One region of the Allobosea sp. 05L423 genome, then DNA from elsewhere that is predicted to be linked to it. Evidence: predicted binding sites of a transcription regulator. Region 1 holds the regulator's gene; each other region holds the start of a gene.
What was found. Region 1 encodes LexA, which represses DNA repair genes until DNA is damaged. Its sites were predicted from a motif close to TGTTCNNNNTGTGTTCNG; they were not measured.

Region 2: a site for LexA is predicted at 2,424-2,441, ahead of AC1DNE_RS26750 (DUF763 domain-containing protein). Genes of this name have one in related genera too.
Region 3: a site for LexA is predicted at 1,603-1,620, ahead of recA (recombinase RecA). Genes of this name have one in related genera too.
Region 4: a site for LexA is predicted at 1,613-1,630, ahead of AC1DNE_RS28020 (helicase-related protein). Genes of this name have one in related genera too.

What each region holds. Positions count from the first base shown of each region.
Region 1 covers NZ_JBFTOA010000002.1:623,318-628,281, reverse strand. The annotation lists gene gltX (glutamate--tRNA ligase) at 1-324, opposite strand, end outside; gene AC1DNE_RS07025 (ComEC/Rec2 family competence protein) at 478-2,739, shown strand; gene lexA (transcriptional repressor LexA) at 2,733-3,443, opposite strand; gene AC1DNE_RS07015 (molybdopterin molybdotransferase MoeA) at 3,628-4,839, opposite strand; gene moaC (cyclic pyranopterin monophosphate synthase MoaC) at 4,904-4,964, opposite strand, start outside.
Region 2 covers NZ_JBFTOA010000022.1:26,173-31,136, reverse strand. The annotation lists gene AC1DNE_RS26755 (cation diffusion facilitator family transporter) at 83-1,027, opposite strand; gene AC1DNE_RS26750 (DUF763 domain-containing protein) at 1,136-2,416, opposite strand; gene AC1DNE_RS26745 (catalase) at 2,626-4,728, shown strand.
Region 3 covers NZ_JBFTOA010000001.1:526,642-531,605, reverse strand. The annotation lists gene AC1DNE_RS02590 (MFS transporter) at 106-1,419, opposite strand; gene recA (recombinase RecA) at 1,743-2,789, shown strand; gene alaS (alanine--tRNA ligase) at 2,977-4,964, shown strand, end outside.
Region 4 covers NZ_JBFTOA010000025.1:98,765-103,728, forward strand. The annotation lists gene AC1DNE_RS28010 (KpsF/GutQ family sugar-phosphate isomerase) at 1-790, shown strand, start outside; gene AC1DNE_RS28015 (MerR family transcriptional regulator) at 984-1,403, shown strand; gene AC1DNE_RS28020 (helicase-related protein) at 1,684-4,964, shown strand, end outside.

The DNA.
Region 1 (4,964 bases):
CTCGAGCTCGGCCGGGCTGGCGTAGCAGTAATAGGCCCTGCCGGCGGCGAGCATCTGCTCGGCCACCTCGCGGTGCCGCGCCGCGCGCTGGAACTGATAAACGGTCTGCCCGTCCCAATCGAGGCCGAGCCATTCCAGCCCGTCGAGGATCGCTGCGATAGCGGCATCGGTCGAGCGTTCGCGGTCGGTGTCTTCGATGCGCAGCAGCATCTTGCCGCCTTGGCGGCGGGCATAGAGCCAGTTGAACAGCGCCGTGCGAGCTCCGCCGATATGCAGGAATCCGGTGGGCGAGGGCGCAAAGCGCGTGACGACGGCATTGCTCATGGAAGGCAACTCCGACCGGGCGGCGGGAGCCGCCCGGGGCAAGACAGGGAAATGGCGCAGGTCATGACATGACAACCGGCGCGCGCCCTGTAACATGGCTTGGCCGGAAAGGTTAAGCGGTCAAATCGCAGCGCCGGCGAGGAGGGGCGGAGAATGCAGCCGGGGCCGCCGGGGCAGGACAAGCCGCGCGGCGCGCGAGCCGAGGCCTTGCCTCTGCGCCTGCTGCCAAGCTGGCTGACCTCCGTTCGCTTCGAAGTCTGGCTGCAAGACTGGCAGGCCCGGTTCGGTCAGGCGCTCGAACTCGAGGCCGAGCGCCGCCGTCCGTTCCTGTGGCTGCCCGTGGCGATGGGCGCCGGCATCCTGTTCTATTTCGCGGCCGACCGTGAGCCGGTTTTATGGGCGCCTCTGGCTGGCTTCGCGCTCAGTGCGATCTTCGCGTTCGTGCTGCGAACCCGTCGGCTAGCCTCGATGGCCTCCCTGGCGGTGGCCGCCGCCTTCGCGGGTTTTGCCGCCGGTGCCTGGCGTACGGCGGATGTCGCGGCGCCGATGCTGGAGCGTCAACGAATCGGCAAGGTGACGGGTTTCGTCGAGAGCGTCGAGGCACGCGACAGCGGCGCCCGTATCGTCCTGCTGGTAACGGAATTCGCCGGGATGCCGGCAGCCGAGCGCCCAAGGCGCGTGCGCGTCAATATCCGCGCCGCTTCCGTGGCGCCGGGCGATCATGTCGTCGCGACGGCGCGGCTGCTGCCTCCGCCCGGGCCGGCCCGGGCCGGCGGCTATGATTTCGGTCGCGATGCCTTCTTCCGGGGCATTGGCGCAGTCGGCAGCATCGCGGGCAAGATTGCCCTGGCGCCACCGCCGCATCCGATGCCGACGCGTCTTGCCGTCGATGTCGCCATCGACAGGGCGCGCAATGCCTTGACCCAACGCATCGCGGAAGGCGGTGGCGGACAGGGCGGGGCAGTCGCCGCCGCCCTCGTTACGGGAAAGCGCGGGCTGATCACCGAGGCGACGAACAACGACCTGCGCGCCGCCGGCATCTACCACATCGTTTCGATCTCCGGCCTGCACATGGTCCTCGCCGCCGGGACGATCTTCTGGCTGGTGCGCGCCCTGCTGGCGCTCTCCCAGACCGCCGCGCTGCGCTGGCCGATCAAGAAGATCGCAGCGGCCGCAGCGATGTTCGGCGCGACCGCCTACTGCATCTTCTCGGGCAGCGATGTCGCGACCGAGCGCTCGCTGATCATGACGCTGGTGATGCTCGGCGCGATCCTTGTCGATCGTGCGGCGCTGAGCATGCGCAATCTCGCGCTTGCGGCCATGATCGTGCTCCTGCGCGAGCCGGAGGCCTTGCTCGGGCCGAGCTTCCAGATGTCCTTCGGAGCCGTCGCGGCATTGATCGCCTTTGCCGAACGCTGGGAGAGCCGAAAGCGCTCCCAGCCGCCGCCGACCTTGCCGTGGCCGCTTGGGCCGGTCTGGGCCGCGGCACTCGGCATCGTCGTCACCACGTTGCTGGCAACGGCCGCGACAGCGCCCTTCGGCGCCTATCATTTTCAGACCTTCAATCCCTTCGGCCTGCTCGGCAATGCGATGGCGCTGCCCTTCGTCTCGCTCTTCGTCATGCCGGCGGCCGTCTTCGGCGTGCTGGCTTACCCCTTCGGACTGGACTGGCCCGCCTGGGCGCTGATGGGGCTGGCTTCCGATGTCGTGCTCAAGGTGGCGCACTGGGTCGCAAGCATCGACCATTCCACGGTGATGATCGCAGCCTTCGGGCCGGCGGTGCTGACCTGCTTCGTGCTGGCGCTGCTGTGGCTGACGCTCTGGACCACGCCCTGGCGCTGGCTGGCGGCGCTGCCGCTCCTGCTCGGCGTGGCCATCGCCGGCAAGCCGGAGCGGCCGGAAATCCTGATCGAACGCGACGGTTCGGGGCTGGCGGTGCGGGGCCCGGATGGCCGCCTCGCGATTGCGGGCAAGCCGAGCCGTTTCGTGCTGCAGCAATGGCTCGCTGCTGATGGCGATCGCCGTTCGCCGGACGATCCGACGCTGCGGGCCGGCATTAGCTGCGATGCGCTCGGCTGCGTCGCACGGACGCCGGATCAGCGCACCGTCTCCTACACGCGCGACAGGTTGGGGCTTATCGAGGACTGCATGCGAGCTGACCTCGTCGTCACGGCCATCCCCTGGAGCGGAACCTGCAAGGCACGGCTGATCGAGCGAATGGCGTTATCGCGCGACGGCGCGACTTCGCTCTATCGAACAGGATCGGGGTGGAGCAGCCATGTCTCGGAGCAGAACGCTGCCGACCGCCCTTGGAGCCGCCGCCGTGAACAGCGCCCTGCGCAAGCCTCGACAGCGCCTCCGAGTGTGACACCGGCTTCCGCCGACGGCGAAGCCGAGGTCGAGCGCCTTCAGTAGCGCCGCATCAGATTGACGAGGCGGCCCTGGATCTTGACCCGGTCCGGCCCGAGCACGCGCGTCTCATAGGCGGGGTTGGCGGCTTCGAGCGCGATCGAGGAGCCGCGCTTGCGCAGTCGCTTGAGCGTCGCTTCCTCGTCATCGATCAGCGCCACGACGATGTCGCCGGTATTGGCCGAATCCTGCTTGCGGATGATGACGGTGTCGCCGTCGAGGATGCCGGCTTCGACCATCGAGTCACCACGCACTTCCAGCGCGTAATGCTCGCCGGAGCCGAGCATGTCGGGCGGCAGCGAGACGGTGTGGCTACGGTTCTGGATCGCCGAGATCGGCGTGCCGGCGGCGATGCGGCCCATGACCGGGATCGCGATGGAGGAGCGGCTGTCCTCATCGGCCGCAGGGCGTGGCTTGGTGAGATTCGGCTGCGAGCCGAGGCCGCCCTGGACGACCGCAGGGTTGAAACGCTGCCGCTGCTGCGGGGCGCCGAGCCCGTCGGGCATCTTGATGATCTCGAGCGCACGCGCCCGGTTGGGCAGGCGACGGATGAATCCGCGCTCCTCCAGCGCCATGATCAGCCGGTGAATGCCCGACTTGGAGCGCAGATCGAGCGCATCCTTCATCTCGTCGAAGGAGGGCGGCACCCCGCTCTCACGCAAGCGTTCCTGGATGAAGCGCAGGAGTTCGTGTTGCTTGCGTGTCAGCATGATCCCCGCCGGCCTTCTCGAAGGCTAGATTCGAAACAAAGCAGGAACACCATACGCGTTCCACTTGTGTTCCGCAAGCGGGCTCCGGCATCGAAGCGAACAGTGGAATCCACTTTTCGGGCAGATCCGATGCGATAACCCTATACAGATCGCTACGATCGCGTCCGACAGGATGAGCGGTGATCTAGCGCAGCGGCAGGATGCGGCAGATGTCGCCTTTTTTTGCCGGCGCGGCATGGGCAGGCCGGATCGTCAATGCCTGCGCCCGTGCCAGCGTGCCGAGCATCGAGGAATCCTGCCGGTCGAAGGGCGTCGCCACCCAGCCATCCGGCCTCAGTGCGAGCTCCGAGCGCAGATAGTCCTCGCGCTCGTCATTGGCCGGCATGTCACGGCCGAGGCGGGCGGGGATGCTGCGGTCGCGGTCGGCCTCCCCAATGCCGAGCAGAGCCTCGATCAGCGGCAGGACGAAGAGATGGCCGCAGACGATCGAGGAGACCGGGTTTCCGGGCAAGCCGACCACGACCATGCGGCCGAGTCGGCCGGTCATCATCGGTTTGCCCGGCCGCATCGCGATCTTCCAGAAGCCGAGCGACATGCCGGCCCGCGTCAGCGCCTCCTGCACGAGGTCATGCGCGCCGACCGAGGCCCCGCCGAGTGTGATGAGGACGTCGGCGTCGGCGTCCCGCGCCTGGCCGATCTTGGCCGCGAGGTCGGCGTGGTCGTCGCGGGCGATGCCGAGATCGAGAACGGCACCGCCGGCCTTCTCGACCAGTGCAGCGAGCGAGAAGGAGTTCGAGGCGACGATCTGGTCGCGCCCGACCGGCTCGCCCGGAGCCACCAACTCGTCGCCAGTGGCAAGGATCGCGACGCGCGGCTTGCGCCGGACGGGCAAGGTCGGATGTCCCATCGCGGCGGCAAGGCCCAGCGCAGCGCTGTCGAGCACGCGTCCGGCCGGCAGCAGGACGTTGCCCTCGCGGAAATCCAGCCCGGCTGCGCGCAGGAACTTGCCCCTGGCAGGCGGCACCCGCACGCGGATCGCCGGGCTGTCGACGCCGTCGGCATCCTCCTGCATCAGGACGGTATCGGCGCCCTCCGGCATTGGCGCGCCCGTGAAGATGCGCACGGCCTGCCCCGGCCCGACCGAGCCCTCGAAGGCCCGGCCAGCGGCGGATTCGCCGATCACCGCGAGCGAGATGCCCGCCGCCATGTCGTCGCCGCGCACGGCATAGCCGTCCATGGCGGAATTGGCGAAGGGCGGCTGGGTCCGGAGCGCCTTGACCTCACCGGCAAGCACCCGCCAGGCGCATTGCGCGAGCGGCAGGGTTTCGGCCCCGGTCGGCCCTGGAATGCTGTCGAGCAGCGCCTTGCGCGCGACGGGGACCGGGGTGAGCGCCATCAGAGCAGGATGCCGAACCGCAGGTCCGCGGCAGCGAATAGTTGGGACCGGTTTTCGGATGACATCATGCTCGACTTCCTTCCTGCGAAGCCTTTGCGTCGTAGTCGCCGGACTGGCCGCCGGAT
Region 2 (4,964 bases), on a different contig from region 1:
TGCCGAAGCGCCATAACTATCCGGGTTATTAAGCCAAATCCGATATCGTCGATGCTGGCTCTGCCGACGGCGATCTCAAATTTCACTCGACCAGCTTTGCCCGCCGCTTTCGCCAAGTCGCAGAGGTCTGCGGCTTCACGAAAACCGAGGCAATGTCGGAGCGGCGCTTTCGGAGCCTCGATTCGATGCGTTCAACGCACGCTTCGATGTCCTCGGTTGACCGATCGTCCTTGAATTCAAGGCTCAGCGCCACGACGATCTGATCCGGACCCAGATGGACTGTCGTCATGCCGTTGACACGCTCGACGTCTGGATCTCCATCGACCGCCGACCTGATCTCTTCCTGCACGTGGGGCAAAGCCGCTTCCCCGATGAGCAGTGCCTTGCTCTCCCGCGCGAGAAGCACCGCGGTGGCTGCGAGAATGACGCCGATCAGGATAGACGCTACGCCATCAAGCTCGGGGCGCTCAAAATAGACCGCGGCCGTAATGCCGATGAAAGCAATGAGCAAGCCGAGCAGGGCTGCGGTGTCTTCGAACAGCACCGTAAAGACACTGGGATCCTTGCTTTGCCGCACGGCGGCGAAATAGCTCAGCGAGCCTTTGGCCGCCTTGAACTCCTTAAGCGCGACCCGCCAGGAGTAGCCTTCGAACAAGGCTGAAAGACCCAAGACGACGTAGTTCGTGGTCAGGCTCGTTGCCGGATGCGGGGCGATGACATGAGCGATGCCTTCGTAAAGAGAGACGCCGGCGCCGACCGCGAAGACCAGAAGCGCGACGATGAAACTCCAGAAATAAAGCTCACGGCCGTGGCCGAAGGGATGCGTGAGATCGGGTGGCCGCGCGGCCCGGTTGAGGCCATAGAGCAAGAGTGCGCCATTGCCAGTGTCGACTAGGGAGTGAACGCCCTCGGACAGCATCGCGGAGCTTCCGGTCCAGGCTGCCGCGACTAATTTAGTTGTCGCGATAAGCAGATTCCCTGCTAGCGCCGCATAGATGACTTTCCGTGATCCCGAATGTGCCGCCATCTAGCTCCCCGCCTGGGCGCAACGGGGTTTAGCGGTACGTGTTCCCTAATTCCGACTCTCGACGGGGTTGAAGCAGGAGAATGGAGAACGGGCGGTGCGGTACCGGTGTTACAGGCGTCGAGGCGCTGCGCTGACACTCTCAACATGCGCAGACTCGGAAGCCTCCCAGCCGAAGACACTGCGGCCGCCATACTCCGCCGATCGGCAGCGCTCTTCCGCGACATATTCGACAAGTGTCGGGCCTGTGGCGCTCCGCTCCAGCCGACGGCTCTCACTGTCCAGCCGCGCAATGGCGGCAAGGCGGTCGTCCTGGCCGATCTTTGCCCGATTGACGGCCGACCGCAGGACAGCGATGGTCTGGTCGTAGACCTTGGTTGGCACTGCGAACGGCTGTCGGTCCTTGCCGCCATGGGCGAGCGAAAAGCGCGCTGGATCACTAAAACGGCAGGGCGCGCCATGCAGGACTTCCGCGACCATCGCGAGTGACCGCACGGTGCGCGCGCCGATTCCGGGAACAAGCAGCAGCTCGGAAAAGTCCTGGGGTCCCCGATCGGCTGCTGCAGCCAATGCGCCATGCAGTCGTCGCGTTACGACGTCCTTGGGCCTGACGTCGTGGTGCGCCGGCATCACGAGATGCGGGAGGGTTAGCTGCGGGGCGTTTTCATCCGCAATGGGGCGCGCCGGCTGGAGCGCCGCCAACTCCTTGACGATCCTGTCCGGTCCCTGATCGCGCAGCATCGTGACCTGCGCTTCACGGGCGCGCTCGGCGCGCGCATCGGTCAGGTTGACGATGTTGCCGGCGCTTCGCCCCTCGATTGCGGCATGCGGAGTTTCGACGTAGCTGCCAAGGCCCTCGGAATGCCAATGATACCTGCGCGCCAGACCGCCGTCGCCCTTCATGCCCTGCTGCACGACCGTCCAATGGCCGTCATCGGTTACGAAAAAGCCGTGCAGATAGAGGTCGAAGCCGTCCTGCACCGCCGCGCTGTCGACCTTGGCGACGAGCCTGCTTGCCTGCGCAAAGGCGGTCCCGTCGAAACCTACGTTCGCGCCGATCTGTTCCAGCTCGGCGGGTGTTCGACGGGAATGATTGCCTCGCCCTCCGCAGACATGCAGCCCTAACTCACCGGCTATCGGCTTCAGACCACGTTTCAACGCCCCGATGACGCTCGTCGTAATGCCGGACGAGTGCCAATCCATCCCCATGATTGCGCCGAACGACTGGAACCAGAAGGGATGCGCCAGTGGCCGCAGTAGCTCGTCGCGCCCGTACTGCTGGATAATGGCTTCGCAGATCACGCTACCTAGCCGGGCCATGCGCTCGCCAAGCCAGAGCGGCACACGCCCGTAATGTAGGGGAAGATCGGCACTTCCCGATCGCCTTGTCATAGTTCACCGGAACGAAATAGGAACATCTGAATATATACCCCGGTCCCTGACCCTTGACCATACCGAGCGAACGGCGCCGGAACTTAGAACGGTTCCACTTCGTTCAGAGAGCGTCCGAGGGCGCGGAAACCGAAACTTTCCCCTCTCCAAACCGGTCCAAGTGAGCCTTTAGCGCCACCCAACTGCTGCTCGCGTCAAGAACAAGGATGATGACCCATGGCCCGCTCGCCCCGCGATGTCCCAGCAAATGCCAAAGCCACCGTGGGAGAGGGCGGCGAGCTGCACAGTCGACGTCGGCGGCGGAGGTTCGCATCACGACCAATCATGGGGTTCCGGTCAGCGATAATCAGAATTCGCTGAAGGCTGGCGGTCGCGGTCCGACGCTGCTGGAAGATTTCGTCCTTCGTGAGAAAATCCAGCATTTCGACCATGAGCGCATCCCGGAGCGCATCGTCCATGCGCGTGGTTCGGCCGCTCACGGATTCTTCGAACTGACGGAGTCGCTCGGCGAATTCACCCGCGCGAAAGTGCTGACCGAGGTCGGCGTCAAGACCGAGGTCTTCACCCGATTTTCGACGGTCGCCGGTGGCGCCGGTTCGGTCGACACGCCTCGGGACGTTCGAGGCTTCGCGGTCAAGTTCTACACCAAAGAAGGGAACTGGGATCTCGTCGGCAACAACATCCCGGTCTTCTTCATTCAAGATGCCATCAAATTTCCCGACTTGATCCATGCCGTGAAGATGGAGGCCGATCGCGGCTATCCGCAGGCGGCCAGCGCCCACGACACGTTCTGGGACTTCGTTGGGCTGATGCCTGAATCGACCCATATGATCATGTGGGCGATGTCCGACCGAGCCATTCCGCGCTCGCTGCGGATGATCGAAGGGTTCGGCGTCAACACCTTCCGCCTGCTCAACGACAAGGACGAGCCGACCTTCGTCAAGTTCCACTGGCGGCCCAAGCTCGGCACGCAGTCGACCTGCTGGGACGAGGCGGTGAAGATCGCCGGGGCCGATCCGGACTATCATCGCCGCGATCTGCATGAGGCCATCGCCAAGGGCGATTTTCCGGAATGGGAATTCGGCGTGCAGTTGCTGAGCCAGGGCGAGGCCGACGCGCTGCCCTTCGACATCCTCGACGCGACCAAGGTGATCCCGGAGGAGCTGGTGCCGATCCGCATGATCGGCCGCATGGTGCTGAACCGCAACCCGGACAATTTCTTCGCCGAGACCGAGCAGGCCGCGTTCCTGCCAACCAATATGCCGCCCGGCATCGACGTCTCGGAAGACCCGCTCCTGCAAGGCCGGCTGTTCTCCTACCAGGACACGCAACTCTCACGGCTCGGGACCGTGAACTTCTACCAAATCCCGATCAACAGAGCCAAGGGCTGCCCCTTCCAGAACCTGCAGCGCGACGGACATATGCAGACGCAAGTCTTCACCGGCCGCGCGAACTACGAACCGAACAGCCTTGCCGAGGCTGGCGAGGACGGCGGCCCGCGCGAGGATCCTGTCGGCGGCTTCCGGACGGCGGCGATCCCGGTCGAGCAGGATAAGGTTCGCCTGCGCGCGGAGAGCTTCGCGGATCATTACAGCCATGCGCGGCTGTTCTTCCGCTCGCAGAGTGAGATCGAGCAGGCCCACCTCGCGAGCGCACTCGTCTTCGAGCTGTCGAAGGTCACGCTGGAGCATGTCCGCAACCGCGTGATGTCGAACCTCGTCAATGTCGACGAGGCCTTGGCGCAGCGCGTTGCAGACGGACTCGCCATGACTCTCCCGAAGGGTTCGAAGCCCGCAGCGATCCCGATGGACATGGAGCCATCGCCGGCACTCCGCATCGTCGGCAAGTACCCCGAGACCCTGAAGGGCCGGACTGTCGGCATACTTGTCTCGGATGGGGCGGACGGAGCCCGGATCACGGCCGTCAAGGCTGCCGTCGAAGGCGATGGCGGAGCCGTCAAGATCGTCGCGCCGAAGATCGGCGGCGTGAAACTCAAGGATGGGAAGACGCTCAAGGCCGACGGCCAACTCGCGGGCACACCGTCCGTGCTCTTCGACGCGGTCGCTATCATTCTGTCCGAAGCTGGCTGCGCCGCATTGATGAAGGAAGGTGCGGCAATCGATTTCGCCAAGGATGCCTTCGGGCATCTCAAGGCGATCGGCTACAGTGCCGAAGCCAGGCCGCTGCTCGACAAGGCCGGAGTCGAGCCGGATGATGGGATCGTGGCGTTGGACAAGAAGGTCGACGCCTTCCTGAAACCAGCGCGTACACGCCAGTGGGCACGCGAAAGCAAGGTTCGCATGCTGGCGTGATTGGCTTGTTGCCAGCTGGGTGCAGCCAGCGGCACTTCACTCGGCTTTGCCTGACAAAGTACGGCGCGGCTTTTTTTGGGAGATCGGGCTCCTCTTCAACTCTGCGCATTTTAGCGCGCAGCCGAGGAATCTCGCTTTTGGCATCCAGCCACTCGTTCGTTGCTACTCGGATTTGTCGGGGAAGCGAGCTTGACCCACTTGTAAAGGCTGTGTGCCTAGACGCCCAGGCGCGCCGC
Region 3 (4,964 bases), on a different contig from region 1:
ACGATGTTCAGGACGCCGTCATGCTCGCCCTTGTGGCGAACACGGCGCTTACCCAGCGAAGACGTGGATGGTCGGGACAAGCCCGACCATGACGCGAAGCGGGCTTCAGCGCGCCGGAACCGCGCCGGCCTCATCGTCCTGGCGCGAAGCCAGCGCACTCACCCCGATCAGCGCCAGGATCGTCACCACGGCCGAGAGGCTGAGATAGTAACCGACGAAGGGCAGGCCCTTCTCGGTCGCGAGCCAGGTCGCCACGTAAGGAGCGAGCGAGGCGCCGACGATCCCACCCAGGTTGAAGGTGAGCGAGGCGCCCGTGTAGCGCACGGCCGTCGGGAACATCTCGGCCAGCGCCGTGCCGAGCGGTCCGTAGGTGAAGCCCATCAGCGACAGCCCGACGACGAAGAAGGCGAGCACACCGAGCGTGCTGCCAGAGCCGAAGAGCGGCGCCAGCAAGAAGCCGAAGATGGCAATGCCGAGCGTCGTCGCCAGGAGGGTCTGGCGCCGGCCGAAGCGATCGGCGAGCACGGCCGAGACCGGGATGGTCAAGCCGAAGAACACGACGCCGATCATCTGCAGCGGCAGGAACTGGTCGCGCGAGAAGCCGAGCTTGGTCGTGCCCCAGCTCAGCGAGAACACGGTCATCAGGTAGAACAGCACGAAGGTCGCGAGCGCCGCGAAGGTGCCGCAGAGCAGCGCGAGCTTGTGTTCAGCGAAGATGCTGATGAAGGGCACGCGCACCCGCTCATGCTTGTCCATCGCCTTGCGGAAGGCCGGGGTCTCGCTGATGCGAAGGCGGACATAGAGCCCCATGAAGACCAGCAGCGCGCTGGCGATGAACGGGATACGCCAGCCGAAGCTGAAGAACTGCTCGTCGGTCAGGAGCGCATCGAGCGCAAGGAAGCTGCCGGTCGCAAGGATGAACCCCACGGGCGCGCCGAGCTGCGGGAACATGCCGTACCAGGCGGACTTGCCCGGAGGGGCGTTCTCGGTCGCCAGCAGCACTGCTCCGCCCCACTCGCCGCCGAGTCCCAGCCCCTGCCCGAGCCGGCAGAGCGCCAGCAGCAGCGGCGCGAGTACGCCGACGGCGGCATAGGTCGGCAGCATGCCGATGGCGACGGTCGAGAGCCCCATCGTCATCAGCGCCGCGACGAGCGTCGCCTTGCGGCCGATCCGATCGCCGAAATGGCCGAAGATGGCGGCGCCGATCGGCCGCGCGAAGAAGGCGATCGCGAAGGTCGCGAAGGACTGGAGCATCGCGGAGGTAGGATCGCCGCCCGGGAAGAACAGCTTCGGGAACACGATCACCGCAGCCGTCGCATAGATGTAGAAGTCGAAGAACTCGATCGTCGTGCCGATCAGGCTGGCCAGCAGGATACGGCGCGGCGAGTTCGGGGCCTTTTGGGCGGGGGCGAAGGACACGTTGGCAACTTTCGAAAACAAATGGAGATTCCGGGCGCAATAACAGGAAACAGCAGGCGCCGGGATGGGAAACGCAGCGCCTTGATATGCACATAGCGCATGCAAGAACGATTCAACGAAATTCAAACCGATAAAATAGCATGACTAGAAACATAAAAGCCCCTCCTGACACAAGCTGACACCTGGAACAAAAAAAGAACTTGCCGGCCAGAACAAAGCGTGACCATCCTCATGTCAAGACGCATTGAGATGTCCCCCTCGCCCTGCCATAAGGAGCCCGAACCGTGAATCAGGCGAATCTCAAACTCGTGGAAGGCTCCTCGATGGATAAGGCCAAGGCGCTCGATGCAGCGCTCTCCCAGATCGAACGCGCCTTCGGCAAGGGTTCGATCATGCGGCTCGGCAAGAATTCGCCCTCAATCGAGATCGAGACGATTTCGACCGGTTCGCTCGGTCTCGACATCGCGCTCGGCGTCGGCGGCCTCCCCAGGGGCCGCGTCATCGAGATCTACGGACCGGAATCCTCGGGCAAGACCACGCTCGCGCTCCACACCATCGCCGAGGCCCAGAAGAAGGGCGGCGTCTGCGCCTTCGTCGATGCCGAGCACGCGCTCGATCCGGTCTATGCCCGTAAGCTCGGCGTCAATCTCGACGACCTCCTGATCTCGCAACCCGATACCGGCGAGCAGGCGCTGGAGATCACCGACACGCTCGTCCGCTCCGGCGCGATCGACGTGCTCGTGGTCGATTCCGTCGCCGCGCTGACGCCGCGCGCCGAGATCGAGGGCGAGATGGGCGATGTCCAGCCGGGCCTCCAGGCCCGCCTGATGAGCCAGGCCCTGCGCAAGCTCACCGCCTCGATCTCGCGCTCGAACTGCATGGTGATCTTCATCAACCAGATCCGCATGAAGATCGGCGTGATGTACGGCTCGCCGGAGACCACCACCGGCGGCAACGCGCTCAAGTTCTACGCCTCGGTGCGCCTCGACATCCGCCGCGTCTCGACGCTCAAGGAGCGCGACGAGGCGACCGGCAACCAGGTTCGCGTCAAGGTCGTCAAGAACAAGGTCGCGCCGCCCTTCAAGCAGGTCGAGTTCGACATCATGTTCGGTGAGGGCATCTCGAAGGTTGGCGAATTGATCGATCTCGGCGTCAAGGCCGGCATGGTCGAGAAATCCGGCGCCTGGTTCTCCTTCGACAGCCAGCGCCTCGGCCAGGGCCGCGAGAACGCCAAGACCTTCCTCAAGAACAACCCTGACATGGCCGCCAAGATCGAGGCCACGATCCGCCAGAATTCCGGCCTCGTTGCCGACCGTATCCTCGACCAGGCGGAACCGACCGACGACGATCTCGACGAGGGTGAGGCCTGAGCCTGAGCGCTCCGGCACGGAACGATGCAAGGGCGGCCTTCGGGCCGCCCTTTTCGTTTGAGAATAAGGCCTTGCCGGGTGTGCGCTGCATCAAGCTTTCTGGACAGCGGCGAGCCGCCTGACTAGAACCGGACCTTCCCGCCGGGCGCGCCCGGTCTCCTGCCCAAGATTCAGAGCGCAAACAGCGATGAGCGGCGTCAACGATATCAGGTCGACCTTCCTCGACTACTTCAAGTCCAACGGCCATGAAGTCGTGCCGTCGAGCCCGCTCGTGCCGCGCAACGACCCGACGCTGATGTTCGCCAATTCGGGCATGGTGCAGTTCAAGAACGTCTTCACCGGGCAGGAGAAGCGTCCCTATTCCCGGGCCACCACCGCCCAGAAATGCGTGCGCGCCGGCGGCAAGCACAACGACCTCGACAATGTCGGCTACACCGCACGCCACCACACCTTCTTCGAGATGCTGGGGAACTTCTCCTTCGGCGACTATTTCAAGGAGCAGGCGATCCACCACGCCTGGACCCTGGTCACGCGCGAGTTCGGCCTGCCCAAGGACAAGCTCCTCGTCACGGTCTACTCCGAGGACGACGAGGCGCATGGCCTCTGGAAGAAGATCGCCGGCCTGACCGACGACAAGATCATCCGCATCCCGACTTCGGCCAATTTCTGGCGCATGGGCGACACCGGCCCCTGCGGCCCCTGCTCGGAGATCTTCTTCGATCACGGCGACCATATCTGGGGCGGCCCGCCCGGCTCGCCCGAAGAGGACGGCGACCGCTTCATCGAGATCTGGAACCTCGTCTTCATGCAGTATGAGGAGGCCGCGGGCGGCATCAGGACCGACCTGCCCCGCCCCTCGATCGACACCGGCATGGGCTTGGAGCGCATCGCCGCCGTGCTCCAGGGCACGCATGACAATTACAATATCGACCTGTTCCGCGCCCTGATCGGCGCCATCGCCGACCTGACCTCGGTCGATGCCGACGGGCCGATGAAGGCGAGCCATCGCGTCATCGCCGACCATCTGCGCTGCTCGTCCTTCCTGATCGCCGACGGCGTACTGCCCTCCAACGAGGGCCGCGGCTATGTGCTGCGCCGGATCATGCGCCGCGGCATGCGCCATGCGCAGCTCCTCGGCGCCAAGGAACCCCTGCTCTACAAGCTCGTCCCGGCGCTGACCCGCGAGATGGGCCGCGCCTATCCCGAATTGCTCCGCGCCGAGGCGCTGATCACCGAGACGCTGAAGCTGGAGGAGACCCGCTTCCGCACCACGCTGGCGCGCGGCCTCACCCTGCTCGACGACGCCTCGAAGGACCTGAGCGCCGGCCAGAGCCTCAAGGGCGACGTCGCCTTCACGCTCTACGACACCTACGGCTTCCCGCTCGACCTGACGCAGGACGCGCTGCGCGCCCGCGAGATCACGGTCGATACGGAGGGCTTCGACGCCGCCATGCAGCAGCAGAAGGCCAAGGCGCGCGCCGCCTGGGCCGGCTCCGGCGAGGCCGCGACCGAAACCCTCTGGTTCCCGCTGCGCGACAAGCTCGGCGCCACCGAATTCCTCGGCTACGACACCGAGACCGCGGAGGGCGTTGTCACCGCGCTGATCCGCGACAATGCCGAGGTCCAGTCCCTGAAGGCCGGCGAGAGCGGCTTCATGCTGGTCAACCAGACGCCGTTCTACGGCGAATCCGGCGGCCAGGTCGGCGATGCCGGTCTGGTCAAGGCGCCGGACACGGTGGTCGAGGTCAGCGACGTCCAGAAGAAGCTCGGCGATGTCTTCGCCCACAGCGTCACGGTCAAGCAAGGCGAGCTCAAGCTCGGTGCGGCCGTCGAGCTGATCGTCGACCATGAGCGCCGCACCGCGATCCGCGCCAATCACTCGGCGACACACCTGCTGCACGAGGCGCTGCGCCTCGTCCTCGGCGACCATGTCGCGCAGAAGGGCTCGCTGGTCTCGCCCGATCGTCTGCGCTTCGACTTCTCGCACCCCAAGCCGATCAGCGAGGAGGAGCTGCGCGAGGTCGAGGAGATCGCCAACGCGATCGTGCTGAAGAACGAGCCGGTGACGACCCGCCTGATGAGCGTCGACGAGGCCATCGCCTCCGGCGCTCGCGCCCTCTTCGGCGAGAAGTACGGCGATGAGGTCCGCGTCGTCGCGATGGGCACGAATCCGGC
Region 4 (4,964 bases), on a different contig from region 1:
GCGCAAGCTCGCCGCGACCCTGGCCTCCACCGGCACGCCCGCCCATTTCGTCCATCCGGCCGAGGCGAGCCATGGCGACCTCGGCATGGTGCAGCCCGAGGACGTGGTGATTGCGCTGTCATGGTCGGGCGAGACGGCGGAGCTCGCCGCGCTCGTCGGTTACACCCGGCGGTTCCGGGTCGGCCTGATCGCCTTCACGTCGAACCCCGAGAGCACGCTCGGCAAGGAAGCGGACGTCGCGCTGGTCCTGCCCAAGGCGACGGAAGCCTGCCCGAACGGGCTCGCTCCCACCACCTCGACAACGATGCAGATCGCGCTCGGCGACGCGCTGGCGGTGGCGCTGCTGGAAGCGCGCGGCTTCTCGCGGCAGGACTTTTTCGTCTATCACCCCGGCGGCAAGCTCGGCGCCCAGCTCAAGACCGTCGAGAGCATCATGCATCGCGGCGCCGATCTGCCGCTGATCGGGCTCGACACGCTGCTGCCGGACGTCATCGCGATGATCTCGGCGAAGAGCTTCGGCTGCGCCGTCGTGATGGATCTGGACGGCAAGCTCGCCGGCGTCGTTACCGATGGCGATCTGCGCCGCAAGGCGGCGATGGGCGGCGGCTCGCTGCGCGCACGCGATATCATGACCGCCAACCCGCGGCGCATCGGGCTCGATACGCTCGCCGTCGAGGCGCTGGAACTGGTCAACCGCATGCGGATCACCGCGCTGATCGTGGTCGATGAGCAGGAGCGGCCGGTCGGGCTGGTCCACGTCCACGACCTGCTGGCGATGGGTGTGGCGTAGTCCTGACGCGGGGGCTGCGGAGCTTTGTCCTGTCCGCGATTCTCGGGTCCTGCGCTTCGCTCCACCCGGGAATGACGGTGCGGTTCGTTTCGCGCGAAATGCTCTTGCCACGGGCACGCCGCGACTTATCTAAAGCTGTAGAGACTACAGCTTTAGAGGTGACGCCATGGCCGTGACGGACAGGCTCGAACGCGTGATGCCGATCGGCACGTTGGCGGAACGCACCGGGGTCAAGGTCGAGACGATCCGCTATTACGAGCAGGTCGGACTCCTGCCGCCGCCGGAGCGGTCCGAGGGCAATCAGCGCCGCTACGGCCGGCGCCATGCCGAACGGCTCGCCTTCATCAAGCATGCGCGGGATCTCGGCTTCGCCGTCGACAATATCCGCACGCTGCTCAGACTCTCCGATACGCCCGGCATCGCCTGCGACGAGGCGCATGCGATCTCGGTTTCGCACCTTGAAGAGGTGCGGGACAAGATCGCGAAATTGCGTTCGCTGGAGAAGGAGCTGGAGCGGATCGCGACCACCTGTTCGGGGGGCGTCGCCGCCAGCGACTGCGCGATCATCGAGGCGCTGGCCGATCATGGGCAGTGTAGCCACGCGCGCCATTGAAGCGGGGCAGCGGGCGAAAATGTCGATTGCCCCTCGTTTCAGGGGCGGAAGGACTTAAATAGGAATCGTGCCGAGCGGCCTTTCGCGCCGCCGCCACGACGGTTCTGCAGGAGGGCGCGCTATGCCGGGATGGCCCATGCCGAAGGGAGGACAGCCCCGAAAGGGGAACAAATCCCGATTCTGCCGGAGTCCGCGATTCGGCCTCGCTTCGTTCCAGAGTCGTTCTCGCCAGGCTCGTTCCTGATTCCTGTCCACGCTCCCGCCCGCATGGGCGGGCGAGATGATCGGCTCCGTCGCCTTGCTTCCGTTTCGTTCGCTGCCGCCCGCCGCCCGCGCCCATGGTGTGACGGCGGTGCTCGGCCCCACCAATACCGGCAAGACCCATCTCGCCATCGAGCGCATGGTCGCTCACCCGACGGGAATGATCGGCCTGCCGCTGCGATTGCTGGCGCGCGAGGTCTACCAGCGCGTGGTCGACAAGGTCGGCCCCGAGGCTGTCGCCCTCGTCACCGGTGAGGAGAAGATCAAGCCGGAGCGGCCGCGCTTCTGGGTCTGCACGGTCGAGGCGATGCCGCGCGACCTCGCGGTCGATTTTGTCGCGATCGACGAAGTCCAGCTCGCTTCCGACCTCGACCGCGGTCATGTCTTCACCGATCGGCTGCTCAACCGCCGCGGCCGGGCCGAGACCATGCTGATCGGCGCGGGCACGGTGCGCCCGCTGATCGAGCAGCTCATCCCCGGCGTCAACGTCGTCTCGCGCCCGCGCCTGTCCAGCCTGACCTTCGCCGGCGACCGCAAGATCACCCGGCTGCCGCCGCGCTCGGCCATCGTCGCCTTCTCGGTCGAGGAGGTCTACGCCATCGCCGAGCTGATTCGCCGGCAGAAGGGCGGGGCGGCCGTCGTGCTCGGCGCGCTCAGCCCACGCACCCGCAACGCGCAGGTCGAGATCTACCAGTCCGGCGACGTCGATTATCTCGTCGCCACCGACGCGATCGGTATGGGGCTCAACCTCGACGTCAATCACATCGCCTTCGCGGCGGACAGAAAGTTCGACGGGCATCACTACCGCAAGCTCAATCCGGCCGAATTCGGCCAGATCGCCGGTCGCGCCGGGCGGCATCTGCGCGACGGCACCTTCGGCACCAGCGGGCGCTGCCCGCCCTTCGACGCGGAACTGGTCGAGGCGATCGAGAATCATCGCTTCGAGCCGGTGCGCCAGATGCAGTGGCGCAATTCCGACCTGGACCTGCGCTCGATCGCCGGCCTCACCGGCACGCTCAACATCCAGCCCTCGGAACCCGGCCTGACCAGGGCGCTGATCGCCGAGGACATGACGACGCTGGAGGTGCTGGCGAGGGACCCGGATGTCGCGTCGCTGGCGCATGGGCGTGCTGCGGTCGAGCGGCTCTGGGAGGTCTGCGGCCTCCCCGATTATCGCAAGATATCGCCGATGCAGCACGCCGATCTCGCGACGACGCTGTATCTCAGGCTGATGCGCCATGGCCGGCTCGATGCCGACTGGTATGCGGTGCAACTCGCCTCGCTCGACCGCACCGATGGCGAGATCGATACGCTCTCCGCCAGGATCGCGCAGGTGAGGACTTGGACCTATGTTGCCAATCGTCCTGACTGGTTGCCTGATCCAGAGCATTGGCAGGGGATGGCTCGTCTTGTAGAGGACAAGCTGTCGGACGCTCTGCACGAGCGTCTCGCTAGCCGATTTGTCGATCGGCGCACCAGCGTGCTGATGCGCCGCTTGCGGGAGAATGCGATGTTGGAGGCTGAGGTCACCGCGACGGGCGACGTGCTCGTTGAGGGCCAGCACGTGGGAATGCTGCAGGGCTTCCGCTTCACAGCGGACCCGAAAGCGGGTGGGGCCGAGGTCAAGGCTCTGAACCTGGCGGCGATGAAGGCGCTCGGCGCCGAGATCGAATCGCGAGCGGCGCGCGTCGTGCTGGCAGGCGACGATGCCTTCGTGCTGTCGCATGACGGGCTGGTGCGCTGGACCGGCGAGCCGGTGGCGCGCCTGGTTGCCGGCGAGAAGGTGCTGGAGCCGCGCCTGCGCCTGCTGGTTGAGGAGCATCTGTCCGGTCCTGCGCGTGAGCAGGTCGAAGGCCGGCTCAGTCTCTGGCTGAAGAATCACATCACCCGCCTGCTCGGCGCGATCCAGATTCTCGAGGCGGCCGAGAGCGTCACCGGCATTGCGCGCGGCATCGCCTATCAGACGGCCGAGTCGCTCGGCGTGCTCGAGCGCTCCAAGGTCGGCGAGGAGATGAAGGCGCTGGATCAGGAGGGCCGTGCCGCGCTGCGCCAGCTCGGCATTCGGTTCGGTGCCTTCCACATCTACATGCCGGCGCTGCTGAAGCCGGCGCCGCGTGCGCTTGCCGCCCAGCTCTGGGCGCTGAAGCATGGCGGGCCGGAGACGGCCGGGCTCGACGACATCGCCCATCTGGCCGCGTCGGGCCGGACCTCCTTCCCGGTCGACAAGGCCGTGCCGAAGGGGCTGTATCGCGCGGCGGGCTACCGCGTCTGCGGCGAGCGGGCCGTGCGCGTCGACATTCTGGAACGCCTCGCCGATCTCATTCGCCCGGCGATCGCCTATCGTCCGGGCGTCACGCAGGGCACCCCGCCCGCCGGCGCTGCCGATCAGGACGGCTTCGTCGCCACTGGCGCGATGACCTCGCTCGTCGGCTGCGCGGGCGAGGATTTCGCCTCGATCCTGCGCTCGCTCGGCTATGTCTCGGTGAAGCGCCCGGGTCCGGCGATCACCGTGCCGCTGGCGCCGCCGCCGGCCGCGACCGAGCCGGCACAGCCCGTTGCCGCTGCTGAAGCTGCCTCCGAAACCACATCCGCCGCGGGCGAGACTGCGGAGGTTCCCGCAGAGGCTGAAGGCACGAGCGAGCCTGCCGCGGCGCTGAACGAGGATGCGCTGGCGGAGGGCGAGGCCCCCGCCGTCGAAGCGCCGGCTGTCGAGACGGCCGATACGCCGGTCCTGACCGAGACCGAGCTGGAGCAGGTGCACGAGCCGGTCCCGGCCGATGCGCTCGCGGTCCTCCCGGCGGCGGTCGAAGCCGTCGAGGCGGCGACTGCCGAGGTTCCCGCGATCGATGCTCCCGCGGCCGAAGTTTCCGTGGCCGAAGCCGCTCCTGCCGAGCCCGAACTCGTCGAGGTCTGGCGGCCGCATCGCCATCAGGGCGGGCGCCGGCCTGAGCATGCCCAGCGCGGGCGCCGCGACGGCGACCAGCACCGCGGCGAACGGCCGCAGCGCGAAGGCCGCCCGGAAGGTCAGCGTCGGGATCAGCGCCCCGGCCAGCAGCGGCCGGCTGCCGCACGCGCCGAGGGCGAGGGGGCGCAGGCTCAGCGCCAGGAGCGTCCCCGCCGCGAGGATCAGCGTCCGCGTCGCGATGACCAGCCGCCGCGGCAGGGGCGTCCCGAGGGCGGTCGTGGCCCGCGGCCGGACTTCAAGCGTGAAGGCCGCCCTGGCGGTCCGCGGCGCGAGGAGCGCGGCAATGAGCGCTTCCAGCAGCCGCCGCGTCCGCGTCCCGCCAATCGCGAGCCGGA